Regions from separate parts of the Muricoprocola aceti genome, predicted to be linked through region 1. Evidence: riboswitches for the same ligand, from Rfam matches in the RefSeq annotation. Region 1 holds a riboswitch; the other holds the start of a gene.
What was found. Region 1 has a riboswitch for tetrahydrofolate ahead of OCV47_RS05165 (formate--tetrahydrofolate ligase). Riboswitches for the same ligand answer to the same signal wherever they lie in the genome.
Positions count from the first base shown of each region.

Region 1 (7,456 bases):
GTCGTTTCAATGGTTTATCCTCCGTTTCATCTGCAATATGTGACAACCTATCTTTGAATTATACCATAAAAAAAAGGATGTCTCAACCCTGTTTTACATAGTCGACATCCTTTGTATCTATTTTTGTTACTATTCACTATTTTTCTCTGGAAATAACATAATAAGGAACAGCAACAAACAAGATTCCACCTACCATATTTCCAAGAGTAACAATACCCAGGTTATAGAAAAATCCACCCATGGTGATTGCTTTTCCCATTGGGTTCATCAAGCCAATGGATAAAAATGTCATATTTGCAATGCTATGCTCAAATCCGCAGGTTACAAAAGTTCCTACACAGCAGAAGTTCATGAACATCTTTGCGCCTTCTGACTTCATCTTTGTTCCGCACCAGATTGCAATACATACCAGAATATTGCAGAGAATTGCTTTTGCAAACAGATTAGCTGGTGTTCCTGCCATTTTTCCTGCTGCTGCATTTGCAAAAAACTCCCCAACTGCTTCATTGCTGCTACAGATTCCGGTCATGGTAAAAATTGCTGATGCAATGACGGAGCCAATCAGATTGCCAATATAACAGACGATCCAGAGTTTTACAGTCTGCCCCCAGCTGACTGCCTTCTGCATGCTGGCTGATGCCATCACAAAATTGTTACCTGTAAACAATTCCGCGCCTGCCATCGTTACAAAACAAAGACCTACCGAGAATACAATACCGCATACCAGCTTCTGTGCCGGCTGTCCGGTCAGGCATCCTCCCACAAACCCCATTAAAATACTGCCAAATCCAATATATAAGCCAGCAAGAATCGAAGCCAGCACATAAGCCAGTGGATTCTTTTCCAATAAAGCAACTTTTCCCTTTGCTACATTACCTACTGCCTGATATTCCTCTTTAAACATATCGCATCCTCCCTCATCATCCTGAAACTATGAGAACAGGAAAAAGGCCGATTTCCTCCCTTAGTACGAAATCGACCTCCTTCCTGTCTTTATCCGTCTTTAATTTTATTTAATTAGAACAGACCCGTAATCTTACCTGTCTCGTCTACATCAATTCTTTCTGCAGCCGGTACCTTTGGAAGACCTGGCATTGTCATAATCTCTCCGGTAAGAGCTACGATAAATCCTGCACCTGCACTGATCTTCAGATTACGAACAGTTACTTCAAATCCAGTCGGTGCTCCCAGTTTTGTCTGATCATCTGTCAGACTGTACTGTGTCTTAGCTACACAGATCGGGCAATTGCCAAATCCCATATCTTCCAGCTGTTTTGCCTGCTTCTGTGCATTTGCTGTCAGGACAACTCTGTCTCCACCATAGATCTTCTGAACAATCGCATTCAGCTTATCTTCAATGCTGGTTCCTTCCAGTTCGTAAGCATATGTGAAATCGTTAGGCTGTTCTACCAGTCTCAGTACTTCTTCTGCCAGTGCGATTCCGCCTTCGCCACCCTTTGCCCATACTTCAGACAGTGCAACGTTAACGCCCAGTTCTTTACATTTCTTCTCTACCAGATCCAGTTCTGCTTTGGTATCTGTTGGGAATGCATTAATAGCAACCACTGCAGGCAGCTTGTATACGTTTGTGATATTGCTTACATGCTTTAACAGGTTTGGAAGACCTTTTTCCAGTGCTTCCAGATTCTCATGATTCAGCTCTGCCTTTGGTACTCCACCATTATATTTCAATGCACGTACAGTAGCAACGATAACAACTGCACTTGGCTTTAAACCAGCCATACGGCACTTAATATCCAAGAACTTCTCAGCACCCAGGTCAGCACCAAATCCTGCTTCTGTAATTGCATAATCAGCAAGTTTCAGAGCCATCTTGGTTGCTGTTACAGAGTTACATCCGTGTGCGATATTTGCAAATGGTCCACCATGAACAATGGCTGGAACGTGTTCCAGAGTCTGAACCAGATTCGGTTTCAGAGCATCTTTCAGAAGTGCTGCCATGGCACCCTGTGCATTCAGGTCACCAGCTGTTACCGGTTTCTGTTCTGCTACTTTACCATATGTATAACCAACAATGATTCTTGCCAGTCTGTTTTTCAGATCTGTAATGTCGCTTGCCAGACACAGAACAGCCATGATCTCAGATGCAACAGTAATATCATATCCGTCTTCTCTTGGCATACCATTGGTCTTTCCGCCAAGTCCGTCTACAACATTTCTCAACTGACGGTCATTCATATCCACACATCTTCTCCATGTGATCTTTCTAGGATCAATGTTCAGTGCATTTCCCTGGAAAATGTGATTATCAATCATTGCTGCCAGCAGGTTGTTTGCAGCACCGATTGCATGAAAGTCACCGGTAAAATGAAGGTTGATATCTTCCATTGGAACTACCTGTGCATATCCACCGCCTGCTGCTCCGCCTTTTACACCAAATACAGGTCCCAGGGATGGTTCACGAAGTGCTACCATAACTTTCTTACCCAGTCTCTGCATACCATCAGCAAGACCAACTGTTGTCGTTGTCTTTCCTTCTCCTGCCGGTGTTGGGTTAATTGCCGTTACCAGAATCAGTTTTCCATCTGGAGCATTACTTTCTTTTAATAAATTATAGTCGATTTTTGCTTTATACTTACCATATTGTTCCAGATATTTCTCATCAATACCGGCCTTTTCTGCAATTTCTGTGATTGGAGCCATTGTAGTCTCCTGTGCAATCTCGATGTCTGACTTGTATCCCATTGTCGATTCCTCCATTCTTATATAATATGTTAAATATTTTTAGGCAAAAAAATGCTGCGCAAAGCAAATAATCTGATATAAAACATATACCAAACTTCTTTCTTTTACGCAGTAGCGGAAGCGATGCTATAACGCGGTGTAAACACCTTCGTTCATCAGAAGTCTTCCCGTCTGATGACACTTAACGTACAGTATCTACTCTACTTATTAACAATTCTTTCCTTTGATCATCATTATACTGGTTTGTTTTCTTTTTGTCAATCCTGTTTTTTATTTTTTTCGTTTTATCTTTCAACATTTTTCTTTTTTCTCATACAAAATGTACTATGTATTACAAATAACAGAAGGCGCACTCTACGAACATTCCGTTATCATGAATCAAAAAAGAGACTCCTCTCAGAGTCCCTCTTTCACTGCGGATAACAGGACTTGAACCTGCACCCTCCCGGACCAGAACCTAAATCTGGCGCGTCTGCCAATTCCGCCATATCCGCGCAGTCTTTATTGATATGAAAAAACGTATCCAGATCGGATACGTCCAAATGAAGCATCGGGGATTCGAACCCCGGACAACTTGATTAAAAGTCAAGTGCTCTACCGACTGAGCTAATGCTCCATAAATATGAACTGGGCTAGCTGGATTCGAACCAGCGAGTGCAGCAGTCAAAGTGCTGTGCCTTACCGCTTGGCGATAGCCCAATTGGTCGCCGTAACGGCAGGGTGGGTAAAGGGACTCGAACCCTTGGCCTCCAGAGCCACAATCTGGCGCGCTAGCCAACTGCGCCATACCCACCATACAACGTTCATGTAATCATGACGTTTACTCTGCGATAAGCAAAGTAAAACGAGCCTGAAGGGATTCGAACCCCCGACCCACGGCTTAGAAGGCCGTTGCTCTATCCAGCTGAGCTACAGACTCATAAGCGGGTGATGGGAATCGAACCCACGTATCCAGCTTGGAAGGCTGGTGTTCTACCATTGAACTACACCCGCATCAGTCGGGGTGACAGGATTCGAACCTGCGACCTCCTGGTCCCAAACCAGGCGCTCTAGCCAAGCTGAGCCACACCCCGTAAGCACTTTTGTTTTTGTGCTTTCGTTTGACGCAAATAGAATTATATATGAATGTCTCTAAAAAGTCAACACCTTTTTTTAATTTTTTTCATTTTTTTGCAAATTCCGCTTTTTCCCTTATTTTATGCGGTTTTCCGAGCTTATGTTCTTCTATTTTCTCTATTTTTCCAGATATTTTATTTCAAAATCAGTGTCCCCATTCTCTTCCAGGCGCATAATAATATAACTTGGTTTTCTGCCTTCCTGTCTTGGGTAAGCCACACTTCCAGGATTCACCAGAATGACACCATTTCGTTCTTCGATCTTCGGTCTGTGCGTATGACCATACAGAACAATGTCAAATCCCCTTGCTCCGGCATCGCTTCCCAGCATTCCGGTGTCCAGAGACACATAATAATAGTGTCCGTGTGTAAGAAGGATATGATGATCGCATAATTCCAGTTCTTTTTCTTTTGGCAGATCTCCCAGTATATCATTATTACCTGCTACCATATCGACAGGGCACTTTGCCATGCGAATCAATTTCTTCTGGCTGCCTTCCACATCTCCAAGGTGAAATACCCGATCAAAGCTTCCTTCTTTTTTTAATATTTTTTCCACATTCTCATCTTTTCTGTGCGTATCACTGATTACTAAAATCCTCATTATTTTTCCTTCTAAACCCGTTTTCTTAAACTATCTGTTCCATAATCTGCTGTCTGACTGCACGCAGTGCTTTTCCCCTGTGGCTCAGGCTGTTCTTTTCTTCCGGAGAAATCTCTGCCGATGTACAGCCATAATCATCCAGCCAGAAAATCGGATCGTAGCCGAATCCATTTTCCCCTGCTATATGATCTGCGATTCTTCCTTCCATGGTTCCATTCACTACGATACTTTTCCCACCTGGAAATACTGCCGCCACAGCGCAGACAAATCTGGCTGTCCGCTGTTCTTTCGGCACACCTTTCAACCGTTCCAGAATATGGTTATTCTTAATATCGTAAGAGGTATGCTCTCCCATATAGCGGGCAGAATAAATCCCTGGCTCTTTATTTAGATAATCAATCTCCAGCCCTGAATCATCCGCCATCACAATATCATCTGGCAGCAACTCTGCAATAGCCTTTGCCTTAATCAGTGCATTTTCCTGAAAAGTAGTCCCATCCTCTATAATTTCTTTTTCTACTCCCGCTTCTTTCATGGAAAGAATTGGAAGATTCAGATCTTCCATAATCATGCGGATTTCTTTCATTTTGTCCTTATTTCCCGTTGCAAATACAATTCTTTTCGGTTTCATTGCTTCTCTTCCATTTCTGTTTTATTGTTTTACTTCATCTGTTGTATAGAGTTTCATGCAGACATTGCATCCATATTCCGTTTCTGTTCCAGTCCATTTGGCACCATTATGGCTGATATAACCATCTCCATCGGACAGGTCCGCCTCCTCCGTGGCCTCATCTGCCATATACTCTGTTGCCACCGGATAGTCTGCCTCAGGCGTGTGCACCTTCACTACTACTGCATAGGTTTTTCCCTCTTCCATATAGATTGGTTCTTTCATATTGACAGTATAATAACCGGCATTTGCAAAGCTGCCGGATGCTTTCGTTTCTTCCAGTAATGCATTGGAAAGATCTTTTTCTCCGTCCATTACTGTCACACTATATTCTGTATCCGGACCAACTGCATAGAACCCTACCGCATCCAGCCATTCATTCCTTTCAGCCTGAAACAGATTGGCAAAATAGCAGGTTCCATCGCCATAGCCCAGTCGTCCTACCCATCCGCACAAGTCGGTCTGATAAAGATGGTCATAGTTATCGGTATCTTCAATGTCTGTATAACAAATCGCATTTTTTCCGATACTTCCATCTTCATAGGAAACATAAAAAATCCCCTCTTCCCCAAATTCCGTTCCCCAGCTATTCTGACAGATAAATGCCCCATCCTGTTTTGTCTGATAGTTGAACTTTTCTGCCGGATAAGCATCATCCCATCCAATAATCAGGATATCATGGTTCGCTTTTTTTTCTCCCGGATACAGATAGGAATGATTTATCTGGTTGTAATAAACCGAAGAAGAAAATGCTGTATCCATATCCATGTAAAGTGAAGACTGTACTGCTCCATATTGATAGATGGCACTTTTAATTGACTGGTAATCTTTTTCCTGCAAAACCTGCATTTCCTGCACATGTTTCACTGCAGTCAGAGACTCATCTGAGATTCCATCCCCATATGGATCTTCTGCTTCCAGAACCGGTCCCTGCCATCCTGCAAGATAGGCCATCACCATCGTATAATCTCCCCCATCGCTCTGTTTCCGTGAAAAGGAATTCTGTAAAGACATGTGATCTGCCGCAAATACCTCTTTTTCCCTGGGAAGGAGAGCAGATTCCAGAGCTGAAGATGCTGCTACCGCCCAGCAGGTACTCAGTTCCCCCTGATTTTTCACAGCAGGTGCTTTTTTCTGCTCTCTAAGATCGTATACTGCCGGTAATTCTGCTTTTTCTTCTGTAACCAGCCGTTCTCTGTATACAACAGTACCATCTTCCTCTCTGGTAACTACGTAAAGCCAGCCAGCCAGCCCTGTACACAAAAAGGCCAACGTCACTGCAAACAGTTTTTCTATTTTTTTGATTGTCATTTTCCTTCTTTTTGTCTTGGCGGTCTTGGGCCCAGGAACTGATAAAAATAAGTCTTCATCATGCCATTATAGATTTTCCTGTTTTTGTCCGCTTTTTTTCCAATATATTTTTCTGCATCTTCATATGCGGTAATCACATATTCTGACCAGCAGTCCAGTCGTTGAAAAGCTTCTCCAATCTCCCGATAAAGCTGTGGCAGGTTGGCTTTTTCCTCAATACGCTCTCCATATGGAGGATTTGTGATCACAAATCCATACTTCTTTGGATGATTCAAGGCTGATACCGGCCTTTGCTGAAAATGAATCAGATGATCAACCCCTGCCAGTCTGGCATTCTCCCTTGCAGCTTTTACTACGTTCGGATCAATGTCATACCCTTGAATATCCGTCTCAATTTTGTCATCCACCAGCTCCTGTGCTTCGTCCATGGCATTATACCAGCTCTTTTTCGGGACAAGATTGCTCCACTGCTCTGCAAGAAAGCTACGGCTCATTCCAGGCGCTATATTGGCCGCTATCATCGCTGCTTCAATAGGAAATGTGCCACTTCCGCAAAATGGATCCACCAGAATGCGGTCTTTTTTCCATGGTGTAAACAGAATCAGTGCAGAAGCCAGTGTTTCGGTAATCGGAGCCTTACTGGTCAGTCTGCGATAGCCTCTTTTATGTAAAGACTCCCCGGATGTATCCAGTCCGATCACTGCTTCATCTTTCATGAAAGCCACCCGTATCGGATAAGATGGCCCATCTTCGGTAAACCATTCTTTATGATACAATGATTTTAACCGTTCTACCATCGCCTTTTTCATAATAGACTGAATATCTGACGGACTGAACAGTTTGCTCTTAATAGAAGTGGCCTTCGCCACCCAGAACCTTCCATTCTCCGGAATATATTGTTCCCATGGAAGCGCTTTTGTACCTTCAAAAAGTTCATCAAATGTCTCCGCATGCACAGTTCCGACCTTGATCAGTATACGTTCTGCCGATCTCAGGAACACATTTGCATAACAGACTGCTTCCATATCACCAATAAATGTGATCTTGCCG
Region 1 is NZ_JAOQKE010000004.1:2,226-9,681, forward strand. It holds gene OCV47_RS05155 (SGNH/GDSL hydrolase family protein) at 1-10, opposite strand, end outside; gene OCV47_RS05160 (formate/nitrite transporter family protein) at 137-904, opposite strand; gene OCV47_RS05165 (formate--tetrahydrofolate ligase) at 1,018-2,706, opposite strand; THF riboswitch at 2,817-2,911, opposite strand; tRNA gene OCV47_RS05170 (tRNA-Leu) at 3,121-3,200, opposite strand; tRNA gene OCV47_RS05175 (tRNA-Lys) at 3,250-3,322, opposite strand; tRNA gene OCV47_RS05180 (tRNA-Gln) at 3,334-3,405, opposite strand; tRNA gene OCV47_RS05185 (tRNA-His) at 3,426-3,499, opposite strand; tRNA gene OCV47_RS05190 (tRNA-Arg) at 3,552-3,625, opposite strand; tRNA gene OCV47_RS05195 (tRNA-Gly) at 3,629-3,699, opposite strand; tRNA gene OCV47_RS05200 (tRNA-Pro) at 3,705-3,779, opposite strand; gene OCV47_RS05205 (metallophosphoesterase family protein) at 3,940-4,425, opposite strand; gene OCV47_RS05210 (XTP/dITP diphosphatase) at 4,451-5,056, opposite strand; gene OCV47_RS05215 (lectin like domain-containing protein) at 5,078-6,406, opposite strand; gene OCV47_RS05220 (THUMP domain-containing class I SAM-dependent RNA methyltransferase) at 6,403-7,456, opposite strand, start outside.

Region 2 (7,456 bases), on a different contig from region 1:
GTGATTTTACAGCTTTCTCCATTTTGACGAGAAATTATCAAAGTTTGTTTTGCTTATTTTATTGCAATTGCTTCAATCTCCAGCAGTACATCCTTTGGTAATCGTGCAACTTCCACACAAGATCTTGCCGGGAAAGTACCAGTGAAGTAGTCAGCATAAATGGCATTGATCTTACCAAAATCCTCCATATTCTTGATAAACACGGTAGTCTTTACTACTTTTTCAATAGAACTGCCTGCCTCTGCAAGAAGGGCTGCAATATTAGAAAATGCCTGCTTTGCCTGTGCTTCCACACCTTCCGGGATCTCTCCTGTTGCCGGATTTACCGGAATCTGGCCAGAAGTATAAACCATTCCATTCACCTCGATAGCCTGTGAATACGGTCCGATTGCTGCCGGTGCTTTGTCTGTACTGATAACGTTCATGTCTTTTTCCTCCTTATGTGATTTCATTGTTTACATTATTTTATCTTACGAATTGCTCTTTCCGTAATTTCGATGCGTCCTTCTTTTAATAAATGGCCAACTGCACGCTTAAATGCATTCTTGCTTAATCCCATCTCTCGCTTGATGACTTCCGGAGATGCCTTATCTGTGAACGGAAGCACCCCTGAAAATTCTTCGATCGCCAGCATCACAGCTTCCGCATCTTCATCAATCTGCAGATACGCCTTTTCTCTTGCAGACAGATCCAGCTTGCCATCTTCTTTCACTCCGGTTACTCTTGCAGAAATCTCCTCTCCGATCCGATACTTTCCCGCTGCTTCTTTCTGTGGAATCAAACCGGAATAACGATTGTCCACCGCCACGAATACCCCGAATCGTTCACTGATCTGATAGATCGTCCCTGTCACATGATCGTCTTTCTTGTATGGCGAATCAGTCTGCAGATATTCGTAAACATTCATCGTGGCACAAAGACGGCCACTTTTATCTACATATAATGCTGCCAGACATTCCTCTCCATCGCGCACTTTCCTGGTCTGCTGCTTAAACGGAAGCAGAATATCTTTTTCCAGTCCCCAGTCCAGAAATGCTCCAATCTTTGCCACTTCTTTTACTTTCAGCATTCCCACCTGTCCCAGTTCCAGCTTCGGCTGTCTGGTAGTGGCAATCAGCCGGTCTTTGGAATCCTTATATAAAAATACATTCAGTTCGTCACCGATCACGGCATGCTCAGGTACTTCCTTCTTTGGAAGAAGCACACGTTCCTCTTCTGCGCCTTCTTCTGCCAGATATACTCCAAAATCTGTTCTTTTTACAATCTTTAATGCCTGTCTCTTTCCTAATTCTAACATATATTCTTCACCTAATCTGTCTTTCCTGTTTTACAAAATTCCACTACTGCAAAAGATCTGCCTTCTGCACCACGCAAATCCACCGTCACATAGTCCTCTCCTGCACTGATCACCGGGTAGATCACATCTCCCAGTACAGCCTGGCTCCTATATTCTGCCCTTACTCTGGCAATCTTCCAGTCCTTGGGGATATACTCCTGTGCCATATCAATATACTGTGCATTGTTCACATGATGGTTCGTATCCAGATGATGTCTGCATACTTTAAATGCTTCTCTGGCCACGCCGCCTTCCGGTATCTTGATCTTACGGGAAGTCTTCCCCATCTCCAGCGCTGGTTCCATTGGATAGGCTTCCTGTACTTCCTGATCTACCCGCACCGGATGGCCAGTGTGAAGATCTACGTAGATCCAAAGGGAATTGGCACAGGCAAGTGTTCTGCCACCCCTATCCAGCATACGGTAGTTACGTTCTCCCTGAAACCCTTTAAATGCGTGAGCCCAGGTCTGAACTGTCACTTCTTCTCCCAGTACAGGCAGTCTCACCAGTTCAATCTGCCAGTAAGCCAACACCCATACTTTACCTTTTGCCAGCATATCATCTACACCATTCCCCAGTTCTTCTGACTGAAATGTACTGCAATCCTGGAAATAATTGATCAGCCCCGGCAGGGTCAGGCTCTTCTCTTCTCCGGTCTCACTATATCGGATACGACTCTGAAACTGATACGGCATAGCTATCTCCTTTTTGTTCCTGTAATTAAATATTATCCTGCAATGGATTATAACAAAAAAAGTAATGGATGCAAAGTGGGTTTTTCGTCGTTCGTACAAAAAAAGAGATGTTCAAACGAACATCTCTGAAAAGCTGGGCTACAAGGATTCGAACCTTGAAATGACGGAGTCAGAGTCCGTTGCCTTACCATTTGGCGATAGCCCAATGTCACAACACAATGTATTCTATACTAACTTTTTCAAAAATGCAAGTACTTTTTTAAAATTATTTCAATTTTTTTTGAAAAAGTCTTGTTTTATATGTTGCTTATCTACTTATTTAATGCTATAATCCTTGCGACTGGTAAAATACCAGACAGAAGCTATTATGCAAAATAGGATTTCATGCGTCAAGTGTTCCGTGGATGGGGAGTTGCCATAGAAACGAAAAGCTCGTCTTACGATATGAGATTCGCACCCGTTGCAACATATAGATGCCATACATCTTGATTGTGAAGGGACAGTAAATTTTTGTAACTTATTACTTGATCAGGATGTTTTTTTATGTCATTTTTCAACTCTTTGGAAACATTCTGATTACTATCATTTCAGGAGGTTTACTTATCATTATGATGATGGATCACGAAAAGATTAAAGAAGGTGTCCGCCTTATGCTGGAGGGCATCGGAGAAGATATTCACAGAGAGGGGCTGCTGGATACACCGGATCGTATTGCCAGAATGTGTGAACAGATCTACGGCGGTCTTTACGAAAATGCAGCTACCCATCTTTCCAAGCAGTTCCATGCAACCAATAATAATATTGTATTAGAGAAAGATATCACTTTCTACTCAACCTGCGAGCATCATTTACTCCCATTTTATGGCAAGGCACACGTTGCCTACATTCCAGATCAGCGTGTGGCAGGTTTAAGCAAACTGGCAAGAACGGTGGAAGTATTTGCCAGAAGACCTCAGATTCAGGAGAATCTGACTGCACAGATTGCCGATGCACTGGAAGAATACCTGCAGCCAAAGGGCGTTATGGTCATGATCGAAGCCGAACATATGTGCATGACCATGCGTGGCGTCCAGAAGCCTGGCAGTAAGACAGTTACCACCATTGTGCGTGGTGCTTTTGCCGAAGACTTCACTCTGCAGCAGACATTCCTGCAGATGGTGAAAGGCTGATCTATGAAACGGATACAGGATATTTTTACCCATCCGCTTTATCAGGAACAGCTATCGCTCCTGATGGATGCCGAAAAGGACCGCATCTTCTGTCGCCATACTGTCGAGCATTTTCTGGATGTAGCCAGGCTCATGTATCTGTATAATCTGGAAGATTCCGCTGGTCTCGAAAAGGAACTGATCTACGCTGCTGCTTTCTTACATGACATTGGCAGATATGAACAGATCGCAAAGGGAACGCCCCACGATATCGCAAGTGCCAGAATGGCTAAGACCATTCTGAATGATTGCGGCTTCTCTGACAGAGACATCTTGGCGATCCAGGATGCGATCCTCCATCACAGGGGTAATGAAAATCATGGTGAATCACATCTTGCCCGTTATCTGTACCGTGCTGACAAGCAGTCCCGCAACTGCTTCTGCTGTCCTGCCAGCAGGGAATGTAACTGGCCTTTATCGAAAAAAAATATGGAAATTGACTATTAGATAAAATCAAAAGGAGTTCCTGTTATGAAAATTGGAAATCATGAATTTGATACAGCAAATGAAACATATATTATGGGCATTCTGAATGTTACCCCAGACTCTTTCTCAGATGGCGGACGTTTCAACCATATGGATGAGGCTCTCCGTCATGCAGAAGAGATGATCACAGATGGTGCTGCCATCATTGACATCGGAGGAGAATCTACCAGACCAGGATATACTGTGCTCTCTGATGAGGAAGAGATTGCCCGTGTGACCCCGGTCATCGAGGCAGTAAAGTCCCGTTTCGACATCCCTGTCTCCATTGATACTTATAAGGGAAATGTGGCAGAGGCAGCTCTTCAGGCCGGTGCTGATCTGGTCAACGATATCTGGGGCTTTAAGTTTGACTTCAAAGTTGCCGAAATGACTGCAAAGTATCAGTCAGCCTGCTGTCTGATGCATAACCGCAAGGAAGCCGTCTATGACAATTTTCTTCAGGATATGGTAAAAGATATGGAAGAATCCATAGCTATCGCACGAAAAGCCGGTGTGGCAGATGATAAGATCATGCTGGATCCGGGTGTAGGCTTTGGTAAGACCTATGAGATGAATCTGGAAGCTATCAACCATGTAGATGTACTGCTTCCTCTGGGATTCCCGGTTCTTCTTGGCACTTCCAGAAAATCTGTCATCGGTAATACCTTAAATCTTCCGGTTGATCAGCGTGTGGAAGGTACTCTTTCTACTACTGTGATCGGTATGCTTCGCGGATGTGCCTTTGTACGTGTACACGATGTAAAAGAGAACAAACGTATTATTGACATGACAAAAGCTATTTTAAATGCTTAACTGAGGTAATACATATGGATAAGATTACAATCAAGGATCTGGAGATTTACGCCAATCATGGTGTATTTCCAGAAGAAAATGTACTTGGTCAAAAGTTTCTGGTGACTGCAGTATTACATACAAGCACCAGAAAAGCGGGACTGACTGACGATCTGACTGCTTCCGTGCACTATGGTGAAGTCAGCCATCTGATCAAAAAAATTGTATGCGATAATACCTGGAAGCTGCTGGAACGGATCGCCGAAGAAGTGGCTGCTACGATTCTTCTTACCTATCCTCTGGTTTCTCAGGTGGATCTGACCATTAAGAAACCATGGGCACCGATTGGTCTGCCTCTGGATACGGTATCTGTCGAAATCAGCCGCGGCTGGCACACCGCTTATATTGCCCTGGGCTCCAACATGGGCGACAAAGAGGCCTATCTGAAAGGTGCGATTGAAGCATTGGACTCTGCACCTGACTGTCAGGTAACTGCGGTTTCTGATTTTCTCATCACAGAGCCTTATGGAGGTGTGGAACAGGATGATTTCTTAAACGGTGCACTGGCACTGCGCACACTGCTTTCTCCTGAAGAACTGTTAGACCGTCTTCACGAAATCGAGTATGCGGCCCATAGAGAACGGATCATTCACTGGGGGCCAAGAACGCTGGATCTGGATATTCTGATGTACGATGATCTGGTACTGGATACTCCAGATCTGCACATTCCACACATTGAACTACACAAGCGTGACTTTGTACTGATTCCGCTGGCAGAGATTGCACCATGGAAGCGTCATCCGCTGATTGGCAAAACAGTTGCACAGATGCTGGAAGAAGTAAAAGATAAACGCTAGATCATATGGGAAAAGCCCACGATTTTCGCCGTGGGCTTTATCTGTTTCGTGCCGAATATATCTAATTTTGCGCTATTTGTCTTAAAATCTTCTTTCTCACAAACCAAAAGCATACCACCTGCAGGATAATCGTAATTCCCCAGGAGCCCGGATAGCATACAAACAGGAACCTTAAGGTTCGGTGATGTGGAAAAGCTCCGAAGATCCAGATAATTCTGGTTCCTACTGTTCCGATTATGGAGAGAATCATTGGTACACCGGAATGTCCCATTCCACGAAGTGCACCAGGAAACAGATCCATAATGCCACAAAGGAAATACGGCATAATAGTGATGGACATGATCTCCATGGCGTGGGTAATGACTTCTGGATTACTGGTGTAGATCCGCAAAATCTCCGGGCCGAAGAACCAGAAGCAGCTTCCCATGATCAACGCAACCGCAACCGTCAGCACCAGGCAGTCTCTCAACACCTTGTCCATTCTCTTATAATTTCCCACACCGTAATTCTGGCTCGTAAAACTCATGCAGGCCTGCGTCACTGCATTTACCGAAACATATAAGAATCCCATCAGATTATCCGCAGCCGTATAGCCTGCCATAGATACTGATCCAAATGAATTGACCGAAGACTGCAGTAACACATTGGAAAAATTAATGACTGTGCTTTGTATACCTGCTGGTATCCCTACCTGAAAAATCTGCTTCAGGTAATATTTTTTGATACACAATCTTGAAAAACGCAGTTGATAACTACCTTCCGTATGATGAAGACAGCGCAGCACCAGCGTACAGGATAACAGCTGTGAAATCACCGTCGCGATGGCTACCCCTTCTACACTCATATGAAATACAATCACAAAAATCATATTCAGGCAGGCATTGGTAATTCCCGACACAATCAGAAACATCAGTGGCCGCTTCGTATCTCCCACTGCCCGCAGGATTGCCGCTCCGTAATTGTACATCATGAAAAATGGCATTCCAAGGAAATAAATCCGCATGTATAATGTAGACTTATTAATTACATCCTCTGGGGTTCCCATCAGTTCCAGCGCGCCTCTGGCAAAAATCTGTCCGATCACCGCCATCATCACACCACTGACCAGCGCCAGCATAATAGCAGTATGTACCGTTTCGGACATCTCTTTTTCCCGTCCGGAAGCATAGAACCTGGCTGCCAGTACATTGGCTCCTAAGGATACCCCAATAAACAGATTTGTAAAAGTATTAATCAATGCCGTAGTAGATCCCACCGCTGCAAGAGCCTGGCTCCCGCTGAATCGTCCTACTACGATAACATCCACTGCGTTGAACATCAGCTGCAGAATACTGGACAGCATCAAAGGCAGCGCAAAGGATATCAGCTTGTCCATAATGGAGCCATGACACATATCAATCTCATATTTATTTTTCTTCAATTCCATCTCTCCCCTTTATCCACAATTCTATTGTTCTGTTCCCACTACAATGTGAATAAGATTCTTATTTAACATCAATGTGCGATTCCATGGATTCAGAATCACCCCCTCTATTTTCTCGGTCCGAAGCGCCATCTGAAACAGTTTTCCAATCTCTGCGGTAAATGCAGACATCACCGCATTGCTGCCTTTCATCTGTTCCTCAAAGCTGGTATATGCTGCAAACCACAGCTTTCCTTCTCCCGTCTGCACGGTCTGTATCTGCAGACTGTCCATAGCTCCAGACGGATCCACCGCTACAATCAGATGCCCATCCTCTTTCATTCTACGGCGCACCACCGTCAGTGCATGGGCCAGCATCTCCTGTGTCGGTTCCTTCTGCAGCTGCCAGATTGATTCTTCTATCTTCTCATTTCCCTTTAAATTCTGATCTTTTTCCATATATCTTCTTTCGCTCCATATCTTTGTCTATACTTTTCTTATACGAAACGGGTCAATTTCATTCTATCAACGTATTTCTTTCAAATTAAGACCGCTTACCTATTATAACAGTAATTCAAGAGGAATCCACCCCCTAAATTTTCCAAATAATTTCTATTTCATTTTTCAGAATTTCTGTATAACTCACACATTTTCCACACATACTACGGTCAACATCGCGTAAGCCGCACTGCATGAACATC
Region 2 is NZ_JAOQKE010000025.1:8,033-15,488, reverse strand. It holds gene OCV47_RS14050 (RidA family protein) at 54-425, opposite strand; gene OCV47_RS14045 (CvfB family protein) at 461-1,297, opposite strand; gene OCV47_RS14040 (acyl-[acyl-carrier-protein] thioesterase) at 1,309-2,031, opposite strand; tRNA gene OCV47_RS14035 (tRNA-Gln) at 2,165-2,236, opposite strand; THF riboswitch at 2,400-2,496, shown strand; gene folE (GTP cyclohydrolase I FolE) at 2,643-3,200, shown strand; gene OCV47_RS14025 (HD domain-containing protein) at 3,204-3,686, shown strand; gene folP (dihydropteroate synthase) at 3,711-4,517, shown strand; gene folK (2-amino-4-hydroxy-6-hydroxymethyldihydropteridine diphosphokinase) at 4,532-5,353, shown strand; gene OCV47_RS14010 (MATE family efflux transporter) at 5,415-6,779, opposite strand; gene OCV47_RS14005 (SseB family protein) at 6,801-7,214, opposite strand.
Region 2: another riboswitch for tetrahydrofolate. It lies ahead of folE (GTP cyclohydrolase I FolE); the one in region 1 lies ahead of OCV47_RS05165 (formate--tetrahydrofolate ligase).